DNA from 4 places in the Priestia sp. ABM2_011 genome. Region 4 is predicted to be linked to each of the others. Evidence: riboswitches for the same ligand, from Rfam matches in the RefSeq annotation. Region 4 holds a riboswitch; each other region holds the start of a gene.
The links. A riboswitch is a leader RNA that binds a small molecule or an ion and turns the genes downstream of it on or off. The one in region 4 is predicted to bind cyclic di-AMP.

Region 1 (5,411 bases), 800 kb from region 4:
GCCGTTTTTGAGTTCAGCCGCAGCACGTCTTGCAATACGATGACGAATATCTATTCCCAAACCCATTTCCAATTCACTCCTTTTGAAGGCACAATATAATCCACAAATACGCCTGACGTCATCACATTCTCTGGGTCAATGTCGCCAAGAGGAACGATTTCCTCCACTTCAGCAATAGTTATACGACCTGCCATAGCCATTAATGGATTAGTGTTTCGAGCGCTTTTATCATAGAGCAAGTTGCCGAATGGATCTGCTTTTTTTGCATATACAAAAGCCACGTCGGCTGTGAGCGGTTTTTCAACTAAAAATGTCTTGCCGTCTACTTCCACTTTTTCTTTTCCAAATTGAATAATGTCATTTTCTATTCCTACATCAATCAGTACTCCTCCAAGTCCAACTCCCCCCGCTCGAATCCGTTCAGCAAGCGTTCCTTGAGGAGAAAACTCAACTTTCAGCTTTTCTTCTGTCATCAGCGTTCCAGCCACGGGATTCGATCCAATGTGAGAAGCGATCAGTTTTTGAATTCTTCCTTGACTTACTAATTTTCCCGCACCAATATGAGGAAAGCCTGAATCATTACATATCAGTGTGAAATTTGATTTTTCGCTTTCAATAAGACCGTCAATGAGAGAAGGCGGACTGCCTACGCCTCCAAACCCTCCTATCATCAGCGTAGCAGCATGATCCACGTATTCAATTGCTTGTTCCACAGTTGTAATCTTTTGAAATGAGTTTTCGACCTTTGTCACTTATTTCACCTCATCTCCCTGTTTTTCATTTTGTACTTCATACAATGTTTTCGAAAGCAACACGACCGCTTCATCAAGTTGGCGATGAGTAATCGTAAATGGTGGCGCAATAATAATACCGTCTCCTTCTACTCCATCTGTTCCTGCTTGTGAAGGATAAAGGAGAAGACCATTTTTATGGGCTTTACTTATTACGCGCGCCGTCATATTTTCGGAGGATGAAAAAGGCTCCTTGGTTTTTGGATTTTGTACAAGCTCAAGACCAACTAGTAAGCCTTTGCCACGAATATCACCAATGATAGGGTAAAGAAGTTGAAGCTCCTTCAATTTTTTTACTAAATAGTTTCCTTTCAGCGCTACTTGTTGAACAAGATCGTTCTTTTCAATATAGGCTAAGACAGCTAGCCCTACAGCCGCTGACAGCGGATTAGCGCTTAGCGTATGGCCGCTCATAATTAATTTGGATCCGTTCATGATAGGTTCAATCGTTTTGCTGCTAGCTAACGTAACGGCTATCGGTGTATATCCTGCTCCCACTCCTTTTCCAAGCGTCATGATGTCTGGTTTAGCTCCCCAGTGCTCATATGCAAACATCACGCCTGTACGCCCAATGCCAGTCATGACTTCATCGGCTATCCATAACACATCATATTTATCACAAATTTCTCTTATCACTTCATAATAACCGGGTGGAGGTGTAAGAGCTGCTCCGGCAGCTCCTACAATGGGCTCTGTAATAAAAGCAGCAATATGTTCAGGGCCGGTTCGTTTGATAACTGTTTCCAATTCGTGTGCACAAGCAAGATTACAGGATGGATAGGTTTGATGAAACGGACATCGATAGCAATAAGGAGGTGAAACCGAAGGATAATCTTCAAGCAAAGACGAGAAACGTTTTCGTCTTCCAACGTGCCCTGACATAGACAGCGCTCCTATTGTAATACCGTGATAGCTCATCCAGCGTGACAAAACCTTTGTTTTGGTTGGCTTTCCTTGCTCTTGAAAATGCTGAATGGCTGTTTTCATAGCCGTTTCAGTCGCTTCTGTCCCGCTGTTAACAAAAAAGCTCCACTGGAAATGATTGCTGCTTAATTCACATAGTTTCTTAGCTAAGGCTTCCGTCGGATCGCTTGTAAACTGCGACCGATATACAAACGCAACTTTCTGTGCCTGATCCGTCATCGCATCAATAATTTCTTTTACGCCGTGTCCGATACTTGCTGTAACTGCCCCTGACGAAGCATCTATGTACTTTTTTCCATCTTGGTCGTACAAATAAATTCCTTTTCCATATGAAATAACTGGGTAGTCGTCGTCGAGCAGCGGCTTTATAACATGGGTCTTATTCATTTCCGCACTCTCCTTTCAAACACATACTCTTATTAAACTGTATGCTGAAAAGAAGAGTTTCTTGCCAATAAAAAAAGCCCTAGCATATAGCTAGAGCTTTTACATTTATTAAGCCGATTGCGTTACAGATTTATCGATACGCTTTGCTTCTGACTCAGCCACAATAACGGCACACGCAGCGTCCCCCGTAATATTTACAGATGTACGAAGCATATCAAGCAAGCGATCAATCCCGATAATCAATCCGATACCTGCTACAGGCAGGCCAACCGAACTCAATACCATCGCTAGCATAATGAGACCAACTCCCGGCACGCCTGCTGTACCAATACTAGCAAGCACCGCTGTTAATACAACCGTCACAAGAGCACCCAGCGACAGGTCAACGCCGTATACTTGCGCAATAAAAATAGTCGCGACACCTTGCATAATTGCTGTTCCATCCATGTTAATGGTAGCACCTAACGGCTGAACAAAACTGCTGATGGACTCCGGGACACGAAGATTTTTTTGAGCCACATTCATTGAAATCGGAAGCGTTGCACTACTGCTTGATGTACTGAATCCAACTGTCATCGCAGGAGCAAAACCTTTAAAAAATTCAATAGGGTTACGTCTGGCCATAAGAGCGACTGACCCCCCATATGTTACAATCGAATGGATGAACAGTGCGAGCACGACTACAATCATGTAAAGCCCCATCGCTTTAATTGCCTGCCAGCCTTGACTTCCAACCGCTGTTGCAAGAAGCCCAAATGTTCCGTAAGGAGCAAACTTCATCACTAGATTTACAAGGTACATCATCAATTCATTGCCTTGCTCGAGTAAATTATAAAGCCCTTTGGTTTTACTTCCAAGCATCGTAATACCAAAACCGATAAAGATAGAGAAAACGATAAGTTGAAGCATATTCCCTTCAGCCATCGCTTGGATTGGATTGACTGGAATCATATTTAAGAATGTCTCTCCAACCGGCGGTGCTTTTTCAGCTTCAAAAGAAGCGTTTTGTGTATCAAAAGATCCAAATGTTCCTGGTTTAATAACAAACGCTAATAATAAACCAATTACAATAGCAACGGTTGTTGTCACTAGGAAGTACGAAACTGTTTTTGCCCCGATTCTTCCCAGTTTTTTAGGATCTCCTAAACCTGCTACGCCTAACGTGATAGAGAAAAACACAATTGGTACAACAAGCATTTTAATTAAGCTTAAGAAAATTTGCCCAAGCGGCGTAAACAAGTACTTGTCCAGCGGAGCAAAAGCACTTGGAGCAAAAGCATTAATCAACACTCCTACAACAGCACCAGCAATTAGCGCGATAATGATCTTTGTCGATAGCTTCATAGATTTACCTCCCATAAATAAATTATATTAGAATGATTCTAACTACTATACTTATTTTACCATGCATTGAGGGTGATAACACTCAAAATATACAATATATTAAAAATTTTCAGATTAATAGTTTAGGAATATTTTTAGCTATACAAAAAAACATGAGAATATCATGGTTTCATAGACCTGTTATTCCCTCACTGAATGCTTACGGAGTTAGCTGTCGGATTCGGGTACGTGAGTTACCCTACTTGATTCATTCAAGATTCACCCCAAGTACATTACGCACAAATATGGGTCCTCCGTTCTCTTATAAAACAAAAGAGATTAAGCAAATAATTTTCTTTAATATTTTTGCATGATAATAATTGTTACTTTAATTAAAATTCATTTTATGTATTCCTGTCAAGTTTTTATTCAAAAATAATGCATGATTTTATCGTAAAAAGTTGAGAATTGTTATATTTTAAAATATTTACATCATATTTTAATAAACCAAAAACACTTATTTAACAAGACTTACAATCTAATGAATAAAAAATTAATTCAAAAAATAGTTTATAAAGTGAACTTTATTTCCATTAATATCATTCATTAATATGTATAATTATTCTAATATCCATGTACTTTACTGCTTCCATAAATATTTTACTTATCAAAAAAAATAACTCTTTCCAACTGTTGATTTTATCCTTGTACTGCTTGATATACACTCCCTAAAATTTCACTGACTTTATTGATGCGAAGAAATCGACATTATCAATTCCCCTTATTCTACTTAATTCTGCTCAAGATAGAAGTATAGATTTCCTACTATCTTTTAAAAAAGGAGCGGGTAATTATCATATAAAACTATCGGAGTTGGAGCGGTACAAGTTCTTTACTTTTTACTTATTCCCTCTCGTTATTTAACCCATAAAAAAAAGAGGCCGTGACGGCCTCTTTTTTTATACAGTAACAGGTTCAGAACTTGCTTTACGATTCTTTAATTTTTCAACAATGTCACGCGCTACCCACACACCACACGCACTTGCCTGCGCGAGTCCTCGCGTAATACCAGCTCCGTCTCCTCCCACGTATAAACCGGAAATTTCAGTTTCAAACTTATCGTTTAACTTCGGACGGGCGGAGTAAAATTTCGCTTCCACACCGTAAAACAGCGTATGTTCAGATGCTAACCCAGGCGTTACATGATCCAGTGCTTCTGTCATTTCAATTAAGCTTTTCATTGTATTGTATGGAAGCACTAAACCCAAATCACCAGGGACAGCTTCTTTTAACGTTGGTTCTAAAAAGCCTTCTTTAATTCGATTCGCTGTTGAACGGCGCCCCTTTAAAATGTCTCCATACTTTTGAACAACTAAGCCTCCGTTTGACAGCATATTAGCTAATCTTGATACTTCGTGCGCATATTCGTTCGGCTGATCAAATGGATCCGAAAATTTATGAGAAACAAGCAGCGCAAAGTTCGTATTTTGACTTCCAAGCTTCGGATCTTTGTATGCGTGTCCATTTGCTAACATAATCCCTGAATGATTCTCTACTACCACATGCCCTGAAGGATTGCTGCAGAACGTTCTGACTCTTGTACCTACAGACGTATTGTAAATAAATTTCCCTTCGTACAAGTGCTTGTTGATTTCTTCCATAACAACGTTAGATGTTTCTACTCGAACACCGATGTCTACTTGATTGTTAATCATTTTCAAACGGCGTTTTTTTAGTAAGTCGCTCATCCACTTCGAGCCGTCTCGACCTGGTGAAACCACGACTTTATCAGCCGTAATTCTGTCACCATTCTTCAATTCAATACCGCGCACGATATGCTGACCATCTTCTTTTTCTGTTATTAAATCGGCTACTTCCGTTTTATACTGCATATCAATTTTTTCTTTTAAGTATTCATAAATGCTTTTTAAAATTTCTAAATTTTGCTCTGTTCCTAAATGACGCACTTGGGCACGCAATAGCTTT
Region 2 (5,411 bases), 2.6 Mb from region 4:
CTTAAATAAAAAAAGCTAGACAATTAGCGTTGTCTAGCAGCATCGATTGCAATCACAATAGCTGTAATAATATGCATGATAAATCCCAAAAATGGAATCCAAGCAACCAGTGAGGTAACAAGCCCTAGTATGTTTCCATAAGCAGATAACCCTCGTCTATTAGCTAAAATGAGTGTGATAGCATGAAGAATAAATCCAATAAAAAGAGGAGTATAGCTAAAGCCCATAACAATTCCCGCGCCAATTAAAGGAATTCCCAGCAAGGCTTCATACCCAGCAGTGACCCATTTCATTGTACGTACATTTCCATTCATAGTAAAAAGCCTCCTAAAAAAGATACTACTATATACGAGAAAAGAGAGAAAAAAGTTTCAAATTACTTAGGGGATATGTCGTATAAGTCAGCCCTATTGGATTAAAATGATAGATGACAGTAAAGGGGGATGGAAAAAACATAATGATTTAGTCATTTTTTCACACTAAAGAAAAATAGTCTAGATGATTCATTTTTAGCTAAGGGACCAGAATTTATACTGAACATAGTGACTGCTTTTTAAAATAAATAAAAGCTGATATCGTGTTTTTTGGTTGTAGCATGTAAGCTTTTTATTACAAATTATTAAAGATTCTTATCTTTTTGCAAATACACATTGTATTTCATAGTTTTAACAATTATGATAAAAAAGCAAGTGTCAAAATAGGAAAATAGTTGAGCATGTAAAACGAAGCGATAAGCTTATTAATTTGAAAGAAAGGCAAGGTACATAGCTTTATGTGGGAAATTATTGTAGCAATCATTTTAGGGATTGTAGAAGGTTTAACAGAGTTTGCTCCCGTTTCGTCAACTGGGCATATGATTATTGTGGATGACCTGTGGTTAAATTCAAAAGAATTATTTTCATCTCCAGTAGCTAATACATTTAAGATTGTTATTCAGCTAGGGTCGATTTTAGCAGTAGTTGTTATTTTTAAAGATCGTTTTATTAATTTATTAGGATTGGGAAAAAAACCAGCTGCTGCAATTGGACCGACAAATCGCTTAAATTTAATGCAGGTAATTGTTGGTTTGTTACCCGCAGGAGTGTTAGGACTTTTGTTTGATGATTACATTGATGAACATTTGTTTTCTTTAAATACGGTGCTAATTGGCTTAGTGGTCGGAGCTGTATTAATGATTCTAGCAGATTTGTTTGGACCTAAACGTCCGCGTGTAGAGACGGTGGACCAAATGTCTTATGGACAAGCACTAGGTATAGGACTGTTTCAATGTATTGCTCTTTGGCCAGGTTTTTCTCGTTCAGGCTCAACGATTTCAGGAGGGGTTCTTCTTGGAATGAGCCATAAGGCAGCCGCAGATTTTACATTTATTATGGCAGTGCCAATTATGGCAGGAGCAAGTGGACTTTCATTGGTTAAAAACTGGCAGTATTTCACATCAGATGCACTACCGTTTTTTATTGCTGGTTTTATCAGCGCCTTTATTTTTGCGCTTATATCGATTCGCTTTTTCTTAAAATTAATCAACCGCATTAAATTAGTTCCGTTTGCCATTTATCGAATTATTTTAGCGGCTATTCTATATTTTGTATTTTTATAAAATAAATAAGCGTATTTTATAGCCATTTAAACTTCTGATAAAGACTTAAAAAGCAAGAAAAAGCTATTGCAACATTGCAATAGCTTTTTTGCATAAATATATATTATTGTCTTTTGAAAGCGTTTTATAAACATGGGTATTGACAAAACGTGTCGAAAAATAGTAAATTAATATTTGTGCAGTATAAAGTTAAGTAAAAGTAAGACTTCTGTTTAGTTTTATTGACTGTAAAAAACGTATGACAACGTATAGATCGTTTTAATTTTATAAAAATTGAATAATAAGCTTAATCGTATAGAGCGGGGGAATCATTATCGGCAGTAAAGCTGCCTTGGGGTGAATCCTTACAAAAGGTAGGAAACTCTCAATTCCGAATCCGACAGTTAACCTCGTTTGCTTTATTGAGAGAAAGAGCCCAAAATAGCGTAAGTAAAAGGCTGTTCTTTCTTAAGAATAGTCTTTTTTTGTTTTTTCAGAAAAGTATATACAAATGTCATACATCTTTGGGGAGGTACATCTATGAAAAAAATTCGTTTTGGTTTGGCTACGCAGATTTTTACCGGTTTAATCCTCGGTGTTCTTGTAGGAGTAATTTGGTTTAACGATCCGCGTGTAGTAACATACCTGCAGCCGCTGGGAGACTTGTTCTTAAGATTGATTAAGATGATTGTTATTCCAATTGTTATCTCAAGTTTAGTCGTTGGAGTTGCAGGAGCAGGTAGCGGTAAACAGGTCGGAAAGCTTGGCGTTAAAACCATTCTCTATTTTGAAATTATTACAACTTTCGCAATTGTAATCGGTGTATTGATTGCTAATATTTTTCATCCTGGACAAGGTGTAGACATTCATTCAGCACAGAAGAGTGATATTTCACAATACGTTGAAACATCCGAACAGCAAGAAGGAAAGTCAGTGGCTGAAACGTTCTTACACATTGTTCCGACAAACTTTTTCCAGTCAATTGTTGAAGGGGACATGCTAGCAATTATCTTCTTTACAGTATTGTTCGCACTTGGAGTAGCGGCAATTGGAGAAAGAGGAAAGCCTGTTGTTCAATTCTTTGACGGCGTTTCTCACGCAATGTTTCACGTGGTAAACCTAGTAATGAAAGTGGCTCCGATTGGAGTATTTGCTTTAATTGGTGTAACAGTTTCGAAATTCGGTTTAGAGTCACTTCTTTCATTAGGAAAGCTTGTTATCTTAGTTTACTTAGCGTTAATTTTCTTCCTACTTGTTGTATTAGGAGGAATTGCGAAATGGGCAGGAATTAACATTTTCCACTTATTCCGCTATATGAAAGATGAACTGTTGTTAGCATACAGTACATCTAGTTCTGAGACAGTTCTTCCGCGAATTATGGAAAAACTTGAAAAGATGGGCTGTCCAAAAGCTATCGTATCGTTCGTTGTACCAATTGGTTATACATTTAACCTAGATGGTTCTGTTCTCTATCAAGCGATTGCAGCGTTATTCTTAGCGCAGGTGTATGGTATTGATTTAACGATCGTTCAACAGCTGACGCTCATTCTGGTATTGATGGTTACATCTAAAGGAATGGCTGCGGTGCCAGGAACATCATTTGTTGTATTACTGGCTACTCTTGGAACAATCGGCGTTCCGGCAGAAGGATTAGCCTTCATTGCGGGAGTAGACAGAATCATGGATATGGCACGTACGGTTGTTAACTTAGTAGGAAACACACTAGCAGCAATTGTGATGTCTAAATCTGAAGGCAAATTTGACCCTAAAAAAGGTACAGAGGTCATGAGAGCCGGCTAATTTATAAATTAAAAAGCTACTTATTCTATTCAAAAAATTAGAATAAGTAGCTTTTTTCATAATAATTCCTTTATTATTATGGAAATTGACCCTATAATATGTAACATCAGGTATAAATATATCCAAATTTTATTCTTACATAAAAGCAGTCACTGGTTCCTTTCTTTATCAATAAATATAGAGATAGCTTAGCTAGTTGGGGGATAGTAGAGTATGTGGAAAAAGCGAATATGGGTCATTGCCTCGATAGTAATCGTATGTTTGTTAATCCCTTACAGTTTACCGATTGTGTTTGCTTTATTAACAGCATTAGCGCTTGAGGGTATTGTTCAAAAATTGCATCAATCTTTTAAAATGAAGAGAGTCTACGCAGTGCTTATGACCTTCATTTTATATGTTGTTTCGCTCATACTTATTGGATTTTTTATTGTTCGGACAATCGTTACGCAAGTGGTAGCTCTTTCAAAGATAGCGCCTTCATTTGTAAAAGAAATCTATGAAACCGCGATTTATCCAACTATTATCAAGTGGAAATACTATTCAAACGCTCTTCCTACAGAAGTGATTTCTTCTATCGAGCGCACGCTTGAAAAAACCGTAAATTCATTAGATTCTCTATTAAAAAGTACCGTGGAAATCATCATTAGCTTTGCTGCTACTGTTCCTGGATTTCTACTAGAGTTTCTTATTTATTTAGTAGCGCTTGTATTTATCAGCCTTGAGCTGCCTGCTATTAAAAATAAAATTAAGTCATTTTTAACAGAAGAAACGAAATATAAGCTACAAGTTGTCATCACTCAGCTTATCCAAGCGGGGGTTGGTTTTATTAAGGCACAAATTATTTTAAGTGTCATGACGTTTGTAATGGCTTATGTAGGGCTTTGGCTATTAGATGTTCCGTATACCGCGCTGCTTAGTTTATTAATTGTAATTGTCGATATCTTACCAATCCTTGGGACGGGCTCGGTGCTCGTTCCATGGGGGATTTTTGCTCTTACGCAAGGGCATGACTCATTAGCAATCGGCTTATTTATTCTATTTGGAGTGATTACGGTAGTAAGACGTGTAGTAGAACCAAAAGTGTTTTCTACAAATATGGGTATTTCACCTTTGGCTGCACTAGTTAGTTTGTACATTGGATTTAAACTTTTAGGTTTTGTCGGGTTGTTTTTAGGACCGGCTTTAGTTATTTTATACGATGCTCTTCGTAAAGTAGGTATTATTCAAATTAACTTTAAACTATAAAAGCGCTGGATAAAACTAGCGCTTTTTTTATTGAAACTTTTGTAGTACGTCATACGTAAAGAGGGAAAGGAAAAAACTATGTCGCGTTGGTTTTTATCTATCAATCGGCTAAATTATAGTTTTGCAGTCTTAGATTTAATGACATGAGGAGGAGAATTTTTGTTAGAGTCGGTTTTACTTTCTTTAATTGAAGCGCTAAAACAGCTCTCTTATTTTGGCGTAATTTTAGCATTAACGTTTGAGTTTGTCCCCGCAGAGCTTGTTTTACCTTTAGTAGGGTATTGGGTGTACCAAGGTGATATGAACTTGTATCTGGCTATCCTTGCAGGTACAGTAGGCGGTGTATGTGGACCGTTGACTCTTTACGCACTGGGACGTTACGGTGGACGACCGCTAGTTTTAAAATATGGAAAATATTTTTTGGTGAAAGAAAAAGAAATTGACGCTGCCGATCGCTTTTTTAATAAGTACGGCAGCGGGGTCGCTTTTTTTGGACGGTTTATTCCAGGAGTGCGTACGGCTATCTCTTTTCCATGCGGGATGGCAAAAATGAATGTATGGCTGTTTTCTATTTACACATTTGTTGCGATGCTTCCAGTAACGGCTATTTACGTATATTTAGGATATAAGTTAGGACCTAAGTGGAAAGAGGTGGGTCCGATTGTTTCTCAATACATGCAGCCTATTGGAATCGGAATTGTTGTTTTAATTGCGTTGTTTTTTATCATTAAATATGTGCGGAATAAACAAGTAGGACAGAGCTGATAAATCGAGGAAAAGAGTGAGGATA
Region 3 (5,411 bases), 670 kb from region 4:
GCGCAGCAAAACGCTCTGTCCCTATTTCAGAGAATTGGAACGTAGATGCAATTCAAACGGATGCGGCGATTAATCCAGGAAACAGCGGCGGTGCCTTGATCAATTCTTCCGGTGAAGTAGTTGGTATCAACAGTATGAAAATTTCAGAAGACAATGTAGAAGGAATCGGCTTTGCTCTTCCAAGTGATGAAGTGCAGCCAACAATTGAACAGCTGATGAAAAACGGAAAAATAACGCGTCCATATATGGGGGTAGGTCTTCAAGATGTAGGTCAGCTTTCAGCTGCAACAAAACAAGATCAGCTAGGCCTAACAAGCGATACGTCTGAAGGAGTTGTCGTAACGACGGTTGAACCGTTCTCTTCTGCTTCTGATGCTGGTTTACAATCAAAAGACGTGATTGTTGCCATCGATGGAAATGAAGTCAAAACATCCAGTGATTTACGTCAATATCTATACACAAAACGCAAAGTAGGAGACACGGTAAAATTAGACGTGTACCGAAATGGAAAAAAACAAACTATTTCTCTGAAGCTTTCAGAGCAGCAGGATAACAATGGATGAGTTCAGCACCGTTAAAGCTGCTGCTAGCAGTATTAACAGCGTTCGGATTTTTAACAGGCTGCGGAGGGAAGCATTCAAAAACGATGTTTCCTTCTGTAGAAATTAGTCAGCTATCTTCTGCCAAAGAAGTGGCAGCGTATGAAGGAGGAAAGGTGACAGGAGCTGAATTCAATCGTTTTTTAGCAGTTGAAGGGTTCTTAAATCCCGATGCGCCGCTAAATGATACAAGCTACCGCAAAGAGTTGTTGCGGCAGCTTGTCATGCAAAAAATCTTAATTTCGCATCTAAAGACAAGTGACAGGGTACAGAAAAAAGTCGAGGATATGTGGAAACAAATCAAACGTTCATATGACGAAGATACAAGAAAACAAGGCTATGAAGTCTTGCATATTCGTTCTAGCGATGTAACTAAACAGCTAATAAATCAGTTTAAATTAGAAGAATATTTCCGTAAACAAATTACGTCTGATGAACTAGACGCTTACTATACACGTATTGAGAACGATGTAACGAGCGTATCTTTTTCGCAGCTAACTTTTACAACTTTACATGATGCCGAGACCGTTGCGGCTGAGCTGCAAAAAGGAACATCGCTTCAAGACGTTCAAAAAAAATATGCTGATGTCCAGACCATCAGCAAAATAGAGAATGATGATAATCTAAAGCTTTCGAATCTATCTCCCTCTTTTATAGATGTTTTAAAAAAACAGCACATCGGAGAGTGTAGTAAGCCCATTAAAATGGGTAAAGTCTATTATATTCTTATTTTAAAACAAAAAGATAAAAAAACGGAATCAGAAGTCAAAGAAGAAATGATGAAAGAACTTGTTTTGAATCATATCAACCGGTATATCCAGGATCAACTGCCAAGGTTTCACGTGACTTTCAGCCTTAGGTAGTTCCCTTTTATATAGATTGATTGTTTTCAAAAAACAAGCAGGTAAAAGAGCTTTCTATTAATAGAGAGCTCTTTTACATTTTTAAGTAGACAGAAATGTCGGTACCTGATAGAATGAAGTTGTAAAACTTTCATTATTCGGAAAATTTATACCCTCCAGCTTTGGAGGGTTATTTTTTATGCTTTTGGACGAATAAAAGAGGCTAGGACAGAAGTAGTTTAGTGGAAAGAAGATCCGAACGATGAATCGTTCGGATCTTTTCGTTAGTACGGTGAACGTATGTTTCAATCACTTTTCATCTTTTAAATGACTCAATAATGCAGAAGACATCTCCACGTGAGAAAGGGCGATGTGTGAAATCGTTTTGGCATAAGGTGTAATTTCGTTAATAAATTGCTCGAGTACGTGCAGGTGAGGAAGCTGAAGCTTTGTAATGAAGCAAGCCTGTCCGGCGATGCGTTCACAGAATAAAGCATAGGGATACTGAGAAATAAATCTTTTAAAACGCTCGTGCTCTCCGTTTTTCATGGTTACTTCAATAAAACACGAGACGGGCAACTGCAGCTTTTCATAATCAATATCGATTGTATATCCTTTTATAATACCAAAGCTCTCTAGCTGTCTTACTCGCTCTGCCACTGAAGGAGGAGACAGGTTAATTTGTTTTCCTAGCTCTCTTAAGGAAAGACGGCTGTTTTGCTGCAGTGCCTGCAAAATCGATAAATCAATTTCATCAATTTTCAATTGAAAACCTTCTTTCATATTAATGTTTTATTTGATTAGTAATAGCAGATAATATGTTTTATTTGTTATCTGAAATCTCCATTTTTCTTACTATAATAATTAAAAAGGAGTGAGTAAAAAATGGCAAGAGTTTTGTTAACAAACGAAGAGGGAACAAATTTTGAAAAAGCACTGAATTTAATTCCAGATGTAAAAAGGTTGTATGATGAGCTATACGACAAGCTTTGGAACAGTGATATAGTAAAAAGAGAGACTAAGGAAAAAATCAGGCTTTATCTAGCAGGTGTTAACGGCTGTGAGACGTGTATGAGCATGTCATATGTAGGCGATAAGACGCTTAATCAAAAAGTGTTAAGAGAAAAAGAGCTGGAAGAAAAAGATCGACTGCTGTTTCGATTTATAGATGTATACCGAGTGCGTCCAAGGGATTTGACGGATGCTGATATGGATCAATTAAAGAAATTTTACAGTGATACGCAGCTATTAGAGCTTTTGGCTGTTATTAATTTGTTTGATCAATTTCACAAACTGATTGTCAGTTTAGATTTATATGATTTTTGCAGTTTGCAGCGCAAGTGATGTCTTCCCTAAAAATATCTTGACAGACAAAATCCACAGGAGTAAGATAGCTTTCGTGAAGTGAAACGTATCATGAATCGAATCGATTATTCTAAAAAATAGATCATAGACATTTGAATAAAAATCGCTTAATCCATTACGGAGCGGAGGACCCATTATTTACGCACATATTGTGCTCCGGGGTGAATCCTTAAAAAGGTAGGGTTACTCTTAAAACCCGAACCCGACAGCTAACTTCGCAAGCGTTTTGAGGGGGAAGAGTGTGAAAAAACACAGGAGCCTTCCTGTGTTTTTTTGCGCTTTTTTTAAGAAAAACATGTAATTTTTTAGAAAAAGTATAAGCTAAGAGAACACACAGCAGTTGAAGAAAGGAATAAATACATTATGAAAAAACAGTTTGCTGTATTGGGATTAGGTCGTTTTGGAGGCAGTTTGGTTGAAGAGTTTGCTAATTTGGATGTGGATGTGCTCGCTATTGACCGCAATCAGGAGGTAGTAAAGAAATATAGCAACTCAGCTACATATGTCGTGCAAGCGAACGCAATTGATGAAGCTAGCTTAAAAGGGCTAGGCATTCGTAACGTTGATCATGCTCTTATTTCGTTTGGAGACGATATCGAAGCAAGCGTGCTTGCAACGATGCTTTTAAAAGATATGGGCGTTAAGCAAGTATGGGTAAAAGCGGTGAATATGTATCATCAAAAAGTGCTGGAGAAAATAGGAGCGGACAAAGTCATTCATCCTGAGCGCGATATTGCGAAGCGGATTGCTCATCACGTGGTGTCAGAAAAAATTATTGACTATATTGAACTGTCTAAAGACTATAGTATTGTTGAAATTGTCGCTTCTAAGAAACTTCATAATAAAACGCTGTTTGATTTAAATATTCGTGCAAAGTACGGCTGTAATATTATCGGTTTTCAGCGAAAAGACGGGGAAATGGTGATTTCGCCTACGGCGCATGAAACAATTGAACAAGGAGATATGCTGATTGTTATCGGACATAATCGCGATTTAAACCGTTTTGAAGAAGAAGGAGTTTAACTTATGAAAAAAAAAATTGTTAGGCTTACGCCGCCGCAGCTGCTTGTCTCCATTTTTGGCGGAGGAATTATTATTGGTGCTCTTTTATTAATGATGCCTTTTTCTACTACTGAGCCAATCCGGTGGGTAGACGCCCTTTTTACATCTACTTCCGCTATGACAGTGACCGGCTTAGCCGTCGTAGATACAGGTACGCGTTTTACCGTCATCGGTCAAACGATTATTATGCTGTTAATTCAAATAGGCGGTCTTGGCATTATGTCATTTGCCGTGCTGATTTTTATGATGCTAGGTAAAAAAATTGGATTTAAAGAGCGTATGCTCGTTCAGCAGGCATTAAATCAAACGAGCGTCGGCGGAGTTGTCCTGCTAGTTAAAAGGCTGTTTATCTTTTCATTTTTAATTGAGTTTGTTGCACTTATCTTTTTAGCGATACGCTGGGTTCCGGAATTCGGATGGTCTAAGGGGCTATTCTTTAGCTTGTTTCATTCAATTTCAGCTTTTAATAACGCAGGGTTCGGACTATTATCTGACAGCTTAGTTCAGTATGTAGGAGATCCTATTATTAACATAACGATTTCCTTTTTGTTTATTATTGGTGGGTTAGGATTTACCGTTCTTGCTGATATGTGGGTAAAAAAATCGTATAAAAAACTAACGCTGCATTCAAAAATTATGATTATCAGCACGTTTGCCATTAACATGATTGCCATGCTTTTTATTTTTTTCTTAGAGTACGGCAATTCACATACACTTGGAAGTTTGTCATTAGGAGACAAAGTGTGGGCGTCTTATTTTCAAGCGGTAACAACACGCACAGCAGGTTTTAATAGTATCGATATAGGAAGTCTACATGATTCCACCATATTTTTAATGGTTATGTTAATGTTCATAGGTGCAGGGAGTGCGTCAACAGGAGGAGGTATTAAACTAACAACGTTTGTGGTGATTGTCTTTTCTGTATGGGCATTTTTACGAAGCAGGGAAGATATTGTGCTGTTAAAGAGACGGCTTCTTCCTCTTCATGTGTTTAAGGCACTAGCCATTACGATGATTTCGATTATGTTTGTGTTTGGGGCCATTTTTCTATTAAATATCTCAGAAAACCTGCCGTTTATAAAAATTATGTTTGAAGTGGTTTCTGCGTTTGGAACAGTGGGGTTATCGATGGGAGCAACTCCTGAGCTTTCATACTTTGGACGCGTGATTATTATCTTTATCATGTTTTTAGGAAAAGTGGGGCCATTAACCCTTGCGTTTTCATTATCTAAGCAAAAGCGTGAAGCCGTTCGCTATCCAAACGAAGATATAATGCTAGGATAGAAAAATCGCCTTCGATGAGGCGATTTTTTTATATTATTTATACGTTCAAGACATATAAGAGGTTACGCACAAAACAGTTGCGATGAATAAAAAGAAGGCAAAAACAAGAACAATGGGCAATTTGGAATGTCGGCGCATTAAAGCCCCTCCTTTTTTATAGTAAAAAAATCTCTTACTATATATAACGAAAGAAACAAAAATATGATTCACTTTTTTTGGCGAAATTTGAAGGTTTTTCTCATTGGAAAAATCCGCACCC
Region 4 (5,411 bases):
TTGTTTGCTGCTGACGACGTAAATTCATACAGTGCCTGACTTAACCCGTGAAAGCCTGGATTTGATATACCTTCTATTCCTAAATGAGTGGTAAGTGCTACAGCTGTTCCTCCTAAAATTAGCAGCGGCTGCAAAATAAGCGTCACGGCGATTAGCTTCATTTCTTTTCCTTCAATTTTTTTACCTACGTATTCTGGTGTTCTTCCAACCATTAAACCTGATAAAAATACGGCGATAATGACGTACATCATGACATTCATAAATCCTGCTCCGACACCGCCGAATACGGTATTTAACATCATATTTCCAAGCGTTAACAACCCGGTAAGAGGCGTAAGAGTATCGTGCATGGTGTTGACTGCACCTGTTTCACTTGCTGTCGTCACGATGGCGTAAAGCGTCGACATGCCGACACCAAAACGGACTTCTTTCCCTTCCATATAACCGTTCGCTTCGTTCAAATGAAAAGAATCAAGTCTTGGATTGCCGCCCCACTCTGTTACGAACGCTGTGCTTAAAATAACGATAAACAGCATACTCATCGCTACAAACAAGATGCGGCCTTGCTTACGCTGTCCGATCATTTTTCCGTATGTGAAAGGAAGTGCTGTTGGCAATAAAAGCATAAGGACGATTTGTAATACATTGCTCAACGCGTTAGGATTTTCAAATGGATGAGCTGAATTGACACCAAAAAATCCCCCTCCGTTGTTTCCTAGCTCTTTAATTGAAAGAAAAGAAGCAACTGGTCCCCTTGCTATTTGCTGTGTTGCCCCTTCTATTGTATGGGCAGTCACCGTTCCGCTTAACGTTTGAGGGACACCTAAAAACATAAATAAAATGCCTGTTATAAAAGCGATAGGAAGTAAAATACGCGTAATTGACTTTACAAAATCAACAAAAAAGTTTCCCATTTCTTTCCCTGCCAGCCCACGAATAAAAGCGATTGCTACTGCAAGTGCCGTTGCTGGTGCAGCAAACATCATAAATACAATGGCGGCCATCTGCGAGAAATAGGACAAACCTGATTCGCCGCTGTAGTGCTGCAAGTTCGTATTTGTCATAAAACTAATGGCCGTGTTAAAAGCAAGTGCCGGATCCATTCCTTTGATGTGGCTTGGGTTAAACGGCAGTACCCCTTGAAACCGGAAGATAAGGTACACCACAAAAATCATAAACGTATTCGCCAAAACAAGAGTAAATGCATATTGCTTCCACGTCTGATTAAGCCCTTTAATTCCTGCTGCTTTAAACATCACCGTTTCTATCTTTCCTATCAAGCTAGTGTTTTTATCGTTTGAAAACACATTCGCTATATAAATACCTACGGGCTTTGCAATAAGCGCTACAAAAACAAGCAGCAGCGCAACTGATAGTAGAAAAATCCCCACTTTTTATTCCTCCGCTTATTAAAATTGTTCTGGATTTAACAGTACATATACTAAATAAATTAAAACGAGAACTGAAATACCTAACAAAATGAACGACACTTTCACTTCTCCTCTCTTTCATCTACTACATGAGACGACCAGCAAATAATTCCGTACATAGCAGCTGTTAATATGGCAAGCGTTGCAAGCATGATCATATCCAAGTTGCTCCCTCCTAACTGTTTCCTAACAAAAATGATAGCTTCTAAGTTTAGTGACGGTTTCTTTTCATAAAGCATCACGTCCAAAAAAGCTAACCGTGAGACGTGATGCTGATTTTTCCCACTAAAAAACCGCAGAAGAGAGTTCTCTTCCGCGGTTTAATGCACGACAAATAAGCCGTGATTCACACGAATTTTTTACTCCCAAAACGCTTACGGAGTTAGCTGTCGGATTCGGGTTATGGAAGTAACCCTACTCAGTTAAGAGATTCACCCCTAGTACATACGTACAAAATATTGGGTCCCCCGCTCATAATTGATTAAGCGTATATTTGTTATTTAATTTTTAGACTTAATAATAGTTTTTACTGCTGCGTTTAAAACTTTGATTAGCTAACGTAGACAAATAGCGGTTTGCTAGATCAAAAGATTGCTGGTCGCACATGGCCCGATATTCAATCATTTGAATCATTTGCTTAGATAAATGCATCCTGACGCTCCTTTCACCTATATTTTGAAAGGAGCGTACTATCCGCTGTTATAGAAAACGACCACGATTACACCATCCTCTCTCTTAACGCTTACGAAGTTAGCTGACGGGTTCGGGTCAAGAAAGTAACCCTACTCAATTAAGAGATTCACCCCTGATAATTGGGTCCTCCGCTCTTTCCTTCTCTTTCAGAAAAGACTCAGCGTTTCACAGTGGAACGTTTCATGAGAGTAATCTTACTCCTGTTAAAATTTACTGTCAACAACATTTTTTGAAATTTTAAAAGCTTTATTTTTCTATATTTATTCATTATTTTAAAATAATAATTTCAGAAGAAAAAAAGCGTTCTTATCGAGGAGATAAGAACGCTTTTTTTAGCTCATTTTCTCAATTTCATTTACAAGAATTGAAATAGCATCCGTTTTTGTTGCTTCACGCATTGTACGCTTCATTGTACTTGCCTGCTGCTGAAGCTCACTTACTTCACGTAAAAACAATTCTTTTGTTAACTGTTCTTCTTCTACAACCATACAGTAGCCTTTTTTCTTAAAAGATTGTGCATTTAAAATTTGATCTCCGCGACTCTGTGCTTTTGATAAAGGAATAATCATCATCGGTTTATGAAGAGCTAAAAACTCAAAAATGGCATTGGATCCACCGCGTGTAATCACATAATCAGTTGCCGCTAGAACATCAGGAAGTTGTTCGTTTACGTATTCTAACTGACGGTATCCTGACTCTTTTTCAAGGCTTGTATCAATATTGCCTTTTCCGCAAAGGTGTACAATTTGGAATTTCTTTTGCAGTTCAGGCAAAGACTCTCGAACGATTTCATTAATACGGCGTGCTCCTAAACTTCCGCCCATAATCGTTAAAATGGGGCGCTTATCATAAAAGCGTAGCCAGCTTTCCCCGTTCGCTGCGCTTCCGCTAAATAGCTCTTTTCGAATAGGTGAACCAACAACCTGCACTTTTTCTTTTGGAAAGTAGTTTGCGGCTTCATCAAAAGAAGTAAAAATTTTAGTGGCAAATTTCTGCGCAATTTTATTTGCCAGTCCCGGTGTTAAATCACTTTCATGAATGAACACGGGAATGTTTAAAGATTTAGCAGCCATTACCACAGGAACTGTGACGAAACCGCCTTTTGAAAAAACAAGAGAAGGCTTTAGTTTTTTCAGCACGCGACGTGCATCGCCAACCCCTTTTGCTACTCGAAATACATCTTTTACATTTTCCATATCTACATATCGACGCAGCTTCCCGCTTGAAATCGCATGATATGGAACGTTTAATTTTGTAATTAATTCTTTCTCAATACCATTGTGAGAACCGACATAATGGATATCCCATTTTTCACTGTCTAATTCTTTCATGATGGCAATGTTTGGCGTTACGTGCCCCGCTGTTCCGCCTCCGGTAAAAACGATAACTTGCTTACTCATTTTTTCTTCCTCTCTTTGCATCACTTAATCGATCTGTTTTGACATCAATTTTTATCTAATCTTTTTAGCATGCAATCTGACATGTAAAACGATGGTTTTATTATAGCATTTTTCTTTTTACATATGTATGATAAGGCGTATAAAAGCATGCTATACTTTTCATAAGGAGTGATGATAATGAACAAATCTGTACCTGCAGTAAAAGGTGACACAGTGGATTCCGAAACGCGCTGTACGCACTATCATACGGATAAAGATATTATCGCAATAAAATTTTATTGCTGTCATACATATTATCCATGCTATCAATGTCATAACGCACATGCGGATCACGACATTAAAAGATGGCCAACATCTATGTTTAATGAAAAAGCTATTCTTTGCGGAGTATGTAAACATGAGCTCTCAATTAATGAATATTTAACCTGTAACTCGACTTGCCCTCACTGTCGTTCTTCTTTTAATCCCGGATGCAGCCTGCATGGACACATTTATTTTGAACAAAAAAGCTGAACAAAATATCGTTCAGCTTTTAAAATAATTGCTCATCTATATTGATAATGGAAGGAAGCAGACCTGGGAACAGTTCCTCAAGTTCTTCTAAACGCAAGGAATAATAGTGCTGCGTACCTTCTATACGTAGTTTGATAATTCCAGCTTCGCGAAGTACTTTAATATGATGTGATAGCGTTGATTTTGATACATTTAATTTTTGATAATACGAACAGGTCTGCTCCTTTCTTGTCGCTAAACACTGTACAATTCGCAGCCGGTTAGGATCACTCAACGCATGTAAAATAGGCGTTAATTTAATTTCAGATTTCGGTGGTTGATAAGGTTTTCTCATGCTTAAAATATAACACAGCTTCTTTTGTGTATCAATGTTCGATAACTTTCGAACTAAATTCCTTGCACTGTTATTTAATCGGTGTTATAGTTTCATTGTTCGATGATATTCGAACTTATCTTCATTTTAATCGTAAATTGAATGAAAGATTAAAAACAAAACAAATAATATAAAGCACCATCATTATTAAAGGAGGAATCATCCATGATTCATTTACAAGCTTCAATGAAAGTTAACCCAGCAAAAAGAGAAGAATTTTTAGAAAACGTACAAGAACTAATTAAGCATTCTTTACAAGAAGAAGGAAACAGCAACTATCAACTATTTGAAGATGCTTTTACACCTAACACATTTATGATGATTGAAGAGTGGAAAAGCGAAGAAGCAATTCAAGCACACAATAAATCAGCTCATTTCCAAAGTTTTGTAGCATTTGCTCAAACTGGCGTACTTGTAGCACCTTTAGATGTAAAAACATTACAAGGCTAAAAATAACTTCTTTGAAAGGATGACGCATCATGAATGAAGCAATTCGTACAATTCAAGATCATCGTTCTATCCGTCAATATACAGACGAAGCAGTAAGCGACGAGCATTTAGATACAATTATTCAATCTGCTCAGTCAGCCGCTTCTTCTATTAACGGACAGCAAGTAACTATTATTAGCGTCCAAGATAAAGAAAAGAAGAAAAAGCTTTCAGAGCTTGCGGGCAACCAAGCGTGGATTGACCAAGCTCCTCTATTTTTAATCTTTTGTGCAGATTTTAATCGTGCTAAGATTGCAGCTGAGCTTAACGATGCGCCTCTTGGCGTAACCGATGGGCTTGAGTCAATTTTAGTGGGGGCAACCGATGCTGGAATTTCTTTAGAAGCAGCAACAGTTGCAGCAGAGTCACTCGGTTTAGGTACAGTACCAATCGGCGGAATTCGCAGAAAGCCACTAGAAGTCATTGAACTCCTAGATTTACCGGAATACGTATTCCCAGTAAGCGGTCTTGTCATTGGACATCCGGCAGATCATTCTGCGAAAAAGCCTCGAT

Region 1: another riboswitch for cyclic di-AMP. It lies ahead of ACXAE4_RS07740 (dicarboxylate/amino acid:cation symporter); the one in region 4 lies ahead of kdpF (K(+)-transporting ATPase subunit F).
Region 2: another riboswitch for cyclic di-AMP. It lies ahead of ACXAE4_RS25560 (cation:dicarboxylate symporter family transporter); the one in region 4 lies ahead of kdpF (K(+)-transporting ATPase subunit F).
Region 3: another riboswitch for cyclic di-AMP. It lies ahead of ACXAE4_RS08440 (potassium channel family protein); the one in region 4 lies ahead of kdpF (K(+)-transporting ATPase subunit F).

The regions. Positions count from the first base shown of each region.
Region 1 covers NZ_JBSWUB010000001.1:1,478,060-1,483,470, reverse strand. The annotation lists gene ACXAE4_RS07755 (3-oxoacid CoA-transferase subunit B) at 1-66, opposite strand, end outside; gene ACXAE4_RS07750 (CoA transferase subunit A) at 51-752, opposite strand; gene ACXAE4_RS07745 (aspartate aminotransferase family protein) at 753-2,102, opposite strand; gene ACXAE4_RS07740 (dicarboxylate/amino acid:cation symporter) at 2,211-3,446, opposite strand; cyclic di-AMP (ydaO/yuaA leader) riboswitch at 3,627-3,781, opposite strand; gene ACXAE4_RS07735 (NAD(P)/FAD-dependent oxidoreductase) at 4,385-5,411, opposite strand, start outside.
Region 2 covers NZ_JBSWUB010000001.1:4,861,299-4,866,709, reverse strand. The annotation lists gene ACXAE4_RS25570 (hypothetical protein) at 24-314, opposite strand; gene ACXAE4_RS25565 (undecaprenyl-diphosphate phosphatase) at 773-1,597, shown strand; cyclic di-AMP (ydaO/yuaA leader) riboswitch at 1,871-2,010, shown strand; gene ACXAE4_RS25560 (cation:dicarboxylate symporter family transporter) at 2,117-3,376, shown strand; gene ytvI (sporulation integral membrane protein YtvI) at 3,590-4,621, shown strand; gene ACXAE4_RS25550 (DedA family protein) at 4,781-5,386, shown strand; gene ACXAE4_RS25545 (EcsC family protein) at 5,411-5,411, shown strand, end outside.
Region 3 covers NZ_JBSWUB010000001.1:1,609,362-1,614,772, forward strand. The annotation lists gene ACXAE4_RS08420 (S1C family serine protease) at 1-563, shown strand, start outside; gene ACXAE4_RS08425 (peptidyl-prolyl cis-trans isomerase) at 560-1,462, shown strand; gene ACXAE4_RS08430 (Lrp/AsnC family transcriptional regulator) at 1,751-2,206, opposite strand; gene ACXAE4_RS08435 (carboxymuconolactone decarboxylase family protein) at 2,327-2,785, shown strand; cyclic di-AMP (ydaO/yuaA leader) riboswitch at 2,901-3,045, shown strand; gene ACXAE4_RS08440 (potassium channel family protein) at 3,170-3,829, shown strand; gene ACXAE4_RS08445 (TrkH family potassium uptake protein) at 3,833-5,152, shown strand.
Region 4 covers NZ_JBSWUB010000001.1:2,275,215-2,280,625, reverse strand. The annotation lists gene kdpA (potassium-transporting ATPase subunit KdpA) at 1-1,385, opposite strand, end outside; gene kdpF (K(+)-transporting ATPase subunit F) at 1,410-1,490, opposite strand; cyclic di-AMP (ydaO/yuaA leader) riboswitch at 1,788-1,928, opposite strand; gene ACXAE4_RS12400 (hypothetical protein) at 1,944-2,081, opposite strand; cyclic di-AMP (ydaO/yuaA leader) riboswitch at 2,154-2,296, opposite strand; gene ACXAE4_RS12395 (undecaprenyldiphospho-muramoylpentapeptide beta-N-acetylglucosaminyltransferase) at 2,456-3,523, opposite strand; gene ACXAE4_RS12390 (CHY zinc finger protein) at 3,701-4,036, shown strand; gene ACXAE4_RS12385 (ArsR/SmtB family transcription factor) at 4,056-4,370, opposite strand; gene ACXAE4_RS12380 (putative quinol monooxygenase) at 4,575-4,859, shown strand; gene nfsA (oxygen-insensitive NADPH nitroreductase) at 4,889-5,411, shown strand, end outside.